One region of the Rummeliibacillus sp. TYF005 genome, then DNA from elsewhere that is predicted to be linked to it. Evidence: predicted binding sites of a transcription regulator. Region 1 holds the regulator's gene; the other holds the start of a gene.
What was found. Region 1 encodes CtsR, which represses protease genes until heat stress. Its sites were predicted from a motif close to ATGGTCAATAAAGGTCAAACA; they were not measured.

Region 1 (5,241 bases):
AAAGGATGAAAGTGGAAAAAGGTATCTAATAATGCATCTTCTTTGGCATCAGGTTTCACAAAATCTACCCAATACCAATCGAATTGACCTTGTTTAATTTCTTCTAATGGGAAATTCACTTTTAGTTGTTGATCATTAGTCACTCCAAGTGTTCGAATCATTGTTACGCCTCATTTCAACCATTGTTATACTTATCCTCTCACAAAAATGCTAATGTTTCCATAAATTGAATAGAAAAAGGGCTTGTCTGAAAAGCTCTTTTGAGACAAGCCTCTTGTAATGAGAATGGTGGAATCTTAATTCGACAACCATAGCTAGCAAAATTTTATAGTAGAAAGGAATAGCCTAGTAAGTTTTCTCGTTATAAATGATCCCTACTAAAGATTTCAATAGCCGGGTTTATTAGTTGAAAGTTTCTCTAGTATATTAGAATCCCGAAAATCGGGGTGAATTGAAATTTCGTGGGATAATTTATGATGCATTGTTTCGGTACATGTCGCTGATTGCTCGCTGCAATTGTGCATTAATGAACTTTTTAGTAAGTAGTAGGGCATACCGATAAAAATGAGTAAGCTGAGTAGAATTGTCCCTATAAGTAAAAGTGCTTTTTTCATAGGAAACAACCTCCTTACTTTGTTATATAAAAAAAGACGAAACAATAATTGAAATGTTCCAGTTTAGTAGAAAGGGGTTATGTAAAGTTTTATAAAAAGTGAAACTTATTTATCGTATTGAACGTAAAATAGCTATAACATAAATGCTTTTAGTACATTGAAAGTGAGTGATTAGTTTGGAGGAAAAGGGAATAAAAGTGATCTTGCATGCAAGTGCATTTTTTGCTCCATGTTTAGTGCCAATACTCTTCTTCCTTTTTATTAAAGATGAAGAAGTAAAAAAATTATCCATTCAAGCGTTGTTATTCCAATTTGTAATGTGGTTATTAGTTGGTGTTGGGACCTTCTTATCCATCACCATAATTTTAGCTATAATTGGTATTCCGATGATTATTGTCTTCGGTCTTATGGGTATTATTGTTCCGATCATTGGGATTGTTAAAGCGTTGCAAGATGAAGCGTGGGATTATCCTATAGTGGGTAAGTGGATTTAATCAGTTAATTGTTGAGCATACTGCATATAGCGGTATGCTTTTTATGTATATTAGAAAAACGAAAACCATAAAAAGTAATGCAGAATATTTGCGACATTTTTTATAGCCTTATATAATATAGTCAAAGATAGTCAAAGTCAGTGATGCGAGTGAGGTGGAAGCTAAATGCGAAATATCTCTGACATTATTGAAGGGTATTTGAAGGAAGTTATTGAATTAGGTGGTAAAGGGCATATTGAGATAAAAAGAAGTGAGATTGCCGATAAATTTCAATGTGTACCGTCACAAATAAATTATGTCATTAATACAAGATTTACTGCTGAACGTGGTTATATAGTAGAAAGTAAACGTGGTGGAGGCGGCTATATTCGAATTTTACGTGTAAAGGCTAACTCTGAGGCAGAACTGATCGATGAAATTTTACAACAAGTCGGTGATTCAATATCCCAGTCGTCGACTCAAGATTTTATTTTCCGTTTGATTGACGAAGATGTGATTACCCGTAGAGAAGCCAAAATGATGATTGCAGCACTTGATCGTTCAGTACTATGTATTAACTTGCCGGTAAGGGATGAATTACGTGCACGAATATTGCACGCTATGTTATTAACGTTAAAGTATGACAAGCAAACGTAAAGAGGTGCAAGGTATGATTTGTGAAAATTGTAAACAGCGACCGGCTACTATCACAGTTACACAAATGAAAAATGGTAAAAAATTGACTAGGCATTATTGCGATGTGTGTAATAAGCAGTTGGATCATTTTCACTTGAACCTCGATTCAGATGAAGACCCAAATGCAGTGCAAAAATTATTTTCAAGTTGGTTTGGGACACCAAGCTGGTCGGTTCAGGCAGTTCCAATTAGTAATACTCAGACAAAAGTTCAAAACGATAGTTGTCCACAATGTGGTATGACTTATAGAAAGTTCTTAGAAGAAGGGAAATTTAATTGCCCAACTTGTTATGAAACTTTTAAGGAACAATTACCTCAAGTACTTAAAAGACTTCATAATGGTGCGATTGAGCATATTGGAAAAGTACCTGGTTCTATTAACGAAAGTTACCAGATGAAAAGGCAAATTGAAGCGTTACGGCAAGACATGAAATCGGCTGTTGAGGAAGAACGTTTTGAAGATGCAGCTACTATTCGAGACCAAGTTCGAGAATTAGAGAAAAAGTTACAATCGGGGGGTGAGGAAAGTGACGAGCATTGATCATTTTCTAAAAAGTAAGCCACCTCTTTGGATGCGTGGAGATATTAATTATGGGGATATTATTATGAGTACGCGTATTCGATTGGCTAGGAATTTAACAGGCTTTCGTTTTCCAAGGGCTTTTTCAGATGATGAAGCATTACAAATTGATAAGCTTGTATCTAGTGCAGTTATTGATGAAGACAATAATCTAGATGTTCCGTTTTCCTATTTTTCACTTCATGACATGCCAGCATTACAACGACAGGTATTAGTGGAAAAACATTTAATAAGTCCACAATTGGCAAATAAAACAAAAATGGGTTCAATCTTAGTATCAGAAGATGAAACGGTTAGTATTATGATAAATGAAGAGGATCATATCCGAATTCAATGCTTACAACCAGGGTTACAATTAGATAAAGCATATCATTTAGCGGATGAAATGGATCGCTTGTTAGAAAGAAAATTACCATACGCCTTTGATGATTCGTTTGGTTATTTAACAAGCTGCCCAACTAATACAGGTACTGGACTTAGAGCTTCTGTGATGATGCATTTACCTGCTCTAACAGTTACGAATCAAATGGGTCCACTTATTAATACGATGGCACGATTAGGAATGGTTGTGCGTGGGATTTATGGTGAGGGTACAGAGGCTATCGGAAATTACTATCAAATTTCAAACCAAATTACACTTGGTAAGCCCGAAGAAGATATAATTTTAGATTTACAAAGTGTTGCTGAACAAATCGTTCAAAAGGAAATTGGTGCAAGGAGAGCGTTATTAGAACATGCATCCATTGCTGTGTCTGACCGATTAAATCGCTCGCTAGGTGTTTTACAATATGCAAGAATCCTATCGAGTGAAGAAGCAGCAAATTGTTTATCAAATGTACGATTGGGTATAGATTTGGGGTTGATACCACCTATTCCGGATCGTGTGTTAAATGAGTGCATGTTAATCATGCAACCGGGTTTTTTACAACAACATGCAGGTACAACACTCCAAGCAAATGAAAGAGATGTTTACCGTGCATCCATTATTAGAGAACAATTGCAAATGAACAATAACGACTCTAAACAGTAGAAACGGTGAAGAAGGGGAGGATTTTTTATGATGTATAATCGTTTTACACAGCGTGCTCAAAAGGTTTTGCAACTTGCACAAGAAGAAGCAATTCGTATGAAACACGAGGCAATTGGTACTGAACATATATTATTAGGGCTAATCCGCGAGGGTGGCGGAATTGCTGCAAAGGCACTTGAAGCAATCGATGTAAGTACTGACATGATTGAAGAAGGTATTGAAGAATTAGTTGGAATGGGGACAAAAAATGTTGGCCCAATCGTTCATTATACACCTAGAGCTAAAAAGGTCATCGAGTTATCAGTTGATGAATCACGTAAATTAGGCCATTCCTATATTGGCACAGAACATTTACTTTTAGCATTAATTCGTGAAGGTGAAGGTGTAGCGGCACGAGTATTAAATAATGCAGGTGTAAGCCTGAACAAAGCTCGCCAACAGGTATTACAACTTTTGGGGAGTAGTGATCATCCACAAGCAAATACGAACGCAGCTCCAGCAGCAAATACACCAACTTTGGATGGCTTAGCACGTGACCTTACTCAAATTGCTAGAGAAGGTAGCTTAGATCCTGTAATTGGCCGTAGCAAAGAAATTACGCGTGTTATTGAAGTATTATCTCGTCGAACAAAAAATAATCCTGTATTAATCGGGGAACCCGGTGTAGGTAAAACAGCAATTGCTGAAGGTCTTGCTCAACAAATTGTGAACAATGAGGTTCCAGAAACACTACGTGATAAACGTGTGATGACTTTAGATATGGGGACTGTAGTGGCGGGTACCAAATACCGTGGTGAATTCGAAGATCGCTTGAAAAAAGTTATGGATGAAATACGTCAAGCTGGTAATGTCATCTTATTTATCGACGAATTGCATACATTGATTGGTGCGGGTGGTGCAGAGGGTGCAATTGATGCATCCAATATTTTAAAACCATCTCTAGCACGTGGTGAACTACAATGTATCGGTGCCACAACGTTAGATGAATATCGCAAATATATTGAAAAAGATGCTGCGCTTGAACGTCGTTTCCAACCAATTCAAGTAGATGAGCCAACTGTAGATGAAGCTATTCAAATTATTAAAGGATTGCGTGATCGTTATGAAGCACATCATCGTGTGAAAATTACAGATGCAGCAATTGAAGCAGCTGCTAAAATGTCAGATCGCTATATTTCGGACCGTTTCTTGCCAGATAAAGCAATCGATTTAATCGATGAAGCAGGTTCAAAAGTACGCTTACGTTCATTTACAACGCCGCCTGACTTAAAAGAATTAGAACAACAGCTAGATTCGATTCATTCAGAGAAAATGGCTGCAGTTCAATCACAAGAGTTTGAGAAAGCTGCATCATTACGTGACACTGAACAAAAGCTAAAAGACAAACTAAATACAACCAAAAAAGAGTGGAAAGAAGCTCAAGGAAAAGCAGAGTCAAAAGTAACGGTAAATGATATTGCGGAAGTCGTATCGATGTGGACAGGAGTGCCTGTCTCTAAATTAGCTCAAGAAGAATCTGAGAAGTTATTACATCTTGAAGAAGAATTGCACAAACGTGTCATAGGTCAAGGTGAAGCAGTTGAAGCTATTTCAAGAGCTATTCGTAGAGCACGTGCTGGATTAAAAGATCCGAAACGTCCAATTGGATCATTTATCTTCTTAGGCCCAACAGGTGTAGGTAAAACAGAACTTGCTCGAGCTTTGGCAGAAGTTATGTTTGGTGATGAAGATGCAATGATTCGAGTTGATATGTCTGAGTACATGGAAAAACATTCGACTTCACGCCTTGTAGGTTCACCACCAGGATATGTAGGTTTTGATGAAGGCGGTCAACTAACAGAAAAAGTT
Region 2 (5,241 bases), on a different contig from region 1:
ATATTCATTTTAGCAGGATTAACAATACAAAGCGCTTCGCTTAAAGCAACAGAAAATGCCAAGAAAAGTATGGGGGCAACGGTTACGCTATCTACCAACATGGAGAATGCGATGAAGAAGTCAAGTTCATCTAGTAGTGATGATTCCTCTGATAAGAGTGAGCGACCTGACCCTGGGAGCTTTTCCATCACACCGGTTGATCTAGATACTGTGAATACATTAGCGAAGTTGACTAACGTCTCATCTTATAACATTTCATCATCGACTTCCGTCAATGCGAAATCTTTTGACGCTATTTCTTCAGATGATGGGGAAGAAGATGCTTCTTCTAACGCTTCAAACAAGGAAGGAAGTAGTCAACGAGGTCCTGGTGGTGGGGGTATGCAGATGATGAAGATGTCATCGGGAGATATCACCATTGAAGGCACAAATGCTACAGATACTGTAAGTAACTTCACAAATGGAACGGCAGAAATTACTGAAGGTGTAGGTATTACTGAAGATGACGCCAATACTAATAAAGCAGTAATCGAAACAAACTTAGCAGAAGCAAACGATATTTCAGTAGGTGACACGATTAAAGTTGCCGATTCCGAAGATGAAGATACAGCTTATAAATTGAAAGTTGTAGGTATTTACAAAACGTCCGAAACGGCAGACGCAAGAAGTATGAGAAATGCCGCTTTAAATCCTTATAATGCCATTTATACTTCTTATACATTTGCTAATAAGGTTAAAGGCGCTGACTATAAAGATAGTGCAGATTCAGCTGTTTATACATTATCTGATCCAGAAAAAATGGATACATTTGTGAAAGATGCTAAAAAAGCTGGTCTTGATACGGACACATACAGCTTACGTACAAATGACCAAGTATATCAACAAATGATTCAACCACTTGAAAATGTCGAGAGCTTTGCACAAAAAATTGTCATTCTTGTATCAGTAGCAGGTACTGTGATTCTCGCATTAATCGTTATATTAACGATTCGCGAACGCAAGTATGAGATTGGAGTACTACTATCTCTTGGTGAAAAGCGTACCAAAATTATTGGTCAATTTTTCGCAGAATTGCTTGCAGTCCTAGTCATTGCGCTTGTCATTTCTGGAGTAAGTGGTAAATTTGTTGGCAATATAGTGGGTGAACAGCTATTAGAACAACAAACAACAACTACGGCTTCTTCACCAAATAATCAAGGAGGCCCTGGTCAAAACGGAGGACCAAGCGGAAATAGAGGACAGGCACCTAGTGGTCAAGGCGGTCCCGGAAACGGTGGAGGGGCGCCATCCTTCTCAAACTTTGGAGCATCTAGTGCAGAAAACGCAAAGCAAATTGAAGATTTGAATATTACTTTATCATTGAAAGAATTAGTTGAGCTAGGTGGATTTGGATTAGCTATTAGCTTCCTAGCAGTAATCATTGCATCAATCGGTGTTATGCGTATGCAACCTAAAAAAATCTTAATCTCATAAGAGGGTGAAATGATGTTAGAAGTAAAAGACGTAAACTATTGGTATAAAAATATAGATGATGCTTTATATGAAAATGTAAATTTGACATTTGAAAAGGGAAAACTATACAGTATTTTAGGTTCAAGCGGGTCAGGAAAGACAACTTTTCTATCCTTGATCGCTGGACTAGATGTTCCAAAAACAGGTGAAATACTGTATGAAGGCAAATCATTAAAAAAGATAGGCCTTACAAATTACCGGAACCAATGTGTGTCGATTGTATTCCAATCGTATAATTTACTACCTTATATGTCTGCAGTAGATAATATTGTATCCGCAATGGAAATCACTCATAGTCAATCTACTAATAGGAAAGATTATGCGCTCTCTATGCTAGAAAAAGTGGGGATTACTAAGGAAATGGCACAAAAAAACGTGCAACATCTATCAGGTGGTCAGCAACAACGCGTAGCAATCGTACGAGCTATGTGCTGTGAAGCAAAACTTGTAGTAGCTGATGAACCAACAGGAAACTTAGACGAAAAAAATTCTTTAGAAATCATTCGGCTTTTTAAAGAACTTGCCCACGAGCAAGGTAAATGCGTCATTGTCATCACGCATGAAAGAGAAATCGCAAAAGAATGCGATATCGTACTCGAATTAAAACATAAAAAATTTAACGAACTACAACATCATTGAACATAGGGGAACAACGAGTTGTAATAAACAAACTAAGAATTCCTCATTTAGCAACAAACAAATCGCAAGCTCAAAGGTACTAACGAAATCTACTTCTATAAAATCAAAAAGCTTGGTTGCTACACATTGTAGAACCAAGCTTTTTGTATAGTTATATTGTAGATGGGTATAGATAAAAGATGTAAACTAGTCTATTCGACAAACACTTAATGGGCAATTTTCACATTCGCATTCATTCTTCAAAAATTCTAAATTATGGACTGTAATAATACTTTTATCAAATGAGATGACCTTTTGCTTTTTCAAATCATGTAACATTCTATTAATCACTTCTCGACTAGTGGCACATAGGTTGGCAAGGTCAGAATTAGTTAATGGATAATCAATGACAATGTCTCCGGAATCTTGAAAAATGCCATAAGTATTAGTTAAACGTATAATAGTGGAGTAAAGCGCTCCCTTTTTCCCGTATAAAAGTAAATCGCGCATTTTTGTTTGTGTTTTTAAATTTTGCAATTGCAACCACTTAATGCATTCTATTAATATAGTAGGCTCTTGACTTAAACACATTTCAAACAAATTCCGATCGAGGGTAATGACAGTTGATGGTTCCAATGCTTTAGCACTTAGTGGATAATATCCTGTTTTGCTAAAAATAATTCCCTCGCCAATACAATCATTACTTCCACAAATTCGTAGAGTCAATTCTTTACCACTTACAGTTTCTTTGGATAAAATCACTTTCCCGGATACAACGTAGAAAATATCTTTTACACGTTCACCTTCTAGACAAATATGACTACCTTTTGAAATTTTAATAAGTGAACCATTTTCTTTAAAAATCTTTGAAATATTATCAGGAAGTGGAGCTATCGTGTAAGAGTTTACCATATCATCTACAACCTTCCCTAATTTTCCTTCATTATAACATAGGAATATTGAATTATTTCGATACATTTAAATTGTCACATTTCTTTTGAAAATTTTTCGGAACAGTATGAGTATTAGTAGTAGTATAGGTAACAAAAGTAGGGTAAGTGAAAAGGAAATTGAACCTTAAGTTTTATAAAATCAGATGAAGAATAGAAATTAACTAACGCACAAATGATTGATCAAAGGAACTAAAGAGAAGAAAGAACTATGTAAATAATGCCTTTGACAAAAGGTCAAAAAAGGTCAAACATTTCTCTTTACATTTAAGAATAACGAAACTATAATGTAATTAATCAAAAGGTCAATAAAGGTCAAACAAAGGAGTTGGATCTTATGCAAATGCAAATGAACAATGAAGAACAAAAAAGCCCATTGGAACAATTTGGACGAAACTTAGTAGAAGAAGTTAAAAAAGGAAAGATGGATCCTGTAATTGGTCGTGACCAAGAAATCAGAAATGTCATTCGTATCCTTTCTCGTAAAACAAAGAATAACCCTGTATTAATCGGTGAACCAGGTGTTGGTAAAACAGCAATAGTAGAAGGATTAGCACAACGTATTGTTAAAAAAGATGTACCAGAAGGATTAAAAGACCGCCTCATTTATGAATTAGATATGAGTGCATTGATTGCTGGTGCAAGTTATCGTGGGCAATTTGAAGAACGGTTAAAAGGCGTATTAAAAGAAGTAAAAGAAAGTGAAGGTCGTATTATATTATTTATCGATGAAATTCACACAATCGTTGGAGCTGGTAAAACAGATGGTGCGATGGATGCCGGCAACATGTTGAAACCAATGTTAGCGCGTGGTGAGCTACATTGTATCGGTGCTACAACTTTAGATGAATACCGTATGTATATCGAAAAAGATCCTGCACTTGAACGTCGTTTCCAACAAGTATTAGTACGTGAACCATCTGTAGAAGATACCATTTCAATTCTACGTGGATTAAAAGAAAGATTCGAACTACACCATGCAGTAAAGATTCATGACCGAGCAATTGTAGCAGCTGCTGAACTTTCCAATCGTTATTTAACTGAAAGATTCTTACCAGATAAAGCAATCGATTTAATCGACGAAGCATGTGCAATGATTCGTACAGAAATTGATTCTATGCCACAAGAGTTAGATGAAGTAACACGTCGACAAATGCAATTAGAAATTGAAGAACAAGCATTGATGAAAGAAAAGGATGATGCAAGTCAAAAACGTTTGGTTGCTTTACGTGAAGAACTTGCAAAACTGAAAGAATCATCAAAAGCGATGAAAGAACAATGGGAATCAGAAAAATCTTCATTGCATACAATTCAAGAAAAACGTGAAGTTCTGAACCGATATCGTAGAGAATTAGAAGACGCAGAAAATGATTATGACTTAAACAAAGCAGCAGTACTACGTCACGGCAAAATTCCAGAACTTGAAAAGGAATTGCAACAATTAGAAAAAACAATGCAAGGTGAAAACGAAACAAGACTTTTAAGAGAAGATGTTACTTCTGAAGAAATTGCATCGATCGTTTCTAGATGGACAGGCATTCCAGTAACAAAATTAGTCGAAGGCGAACGTGAAAAATTATTGCATTTGAAAGATACGCTCCATGAACGAGTAGTTGGTCAAGATGATGCAGTACGTTTAGTAACAGAAGCTGTTTGGCGTGCTAGAGCTGGAATTCAAGATCCTAACAAACCAATTGGATCCTTCTTATTCCTAGGACCTACTGGTGTTGGTAAGACTGAATTGGCAAAAGCATTAGCAGCACAACTTTTCGACTCAGAAGATCACTTTATCCGAATTGATATGTCCGAATATATGGAGAAACATAGTGTATCTCGATTAGTCGGAGCACCTCCAGGTTATATCGGTTACGAAGAAGGTGGCCAACTAACAGAAGCTGTCAGACGTAATCCATATTCAGTCGTCCTATTAGATGAAATCGAAAAAGCACATCCAGATGTAGCGAATATCTTACTTCAAATTTTAGATGATGGTCGTATTACAGATAGTCAAGGACGTACAGTAAACTTTACAAATACAGTCATTATCCTAACATCTAATATCGGATCTAATTATTTAATGGATTTGAAAGAGCAAGAAAGTGAGCATGCGGTTGAGGATTTGGTCATGGCAGCATTAAAACAACACTTTAAACCAGAACTA

Region 2: a site for CtsR is predicted at 3,382-3,402, ahead of CW357_RS03545 (ATP-dependent Clp protease ATP-binding subunit). Genes of this name have one in related genera too.

What each region holds. Positions count from the first base shown of each region.
Region 1 is NZ_ML122543.1:51,808-57,048, reverse strand. It holds gene corA (magnesium/cobalt transporter CorA) at 1-161, opposite strand, end outside; gene CW357_RS03965 (hypothetical protein) at 387-614, opposite strand; gene CW357_RS03960 (magnetosome magnetite crystal formation protein family) at 791-1,108, shown strand; gene CW357_RS03955 (CtsR family transcriptional regulator) at 1,274-1,744, shown strand; gene CW357_RS03950 (UvrB/UvrC motif-containing protein) at 1,758-2,324, shown strand; gene CW357_RS03945 (protein arginine kinase) at 2,356-3,393, shown strand; gene CW357_RS03940 (ATP-dependent Clp protease ATP-binding subunit) at 3,421-5,241, shown strand, end outside.
Region 2 is NZ_ML122542.1:348,712-353,952, forward strand. It holds gene CW357_RS03530 (ABC transporter permease) at 1-1,473, shown strand, start outside; gene CW357_RS03535 (ABC transporter ATP-binding protein) at 1,486-2,151, shown strand; gene CW357_RS03540 (Crp/Fnr family transcriptional regulator) at 2,338-3,042, opposite strand; gene CW357_RS03545 (ATP-dependent Clp protease ATP-binding subunit) at 3,418-5,241, shown strand, end outside.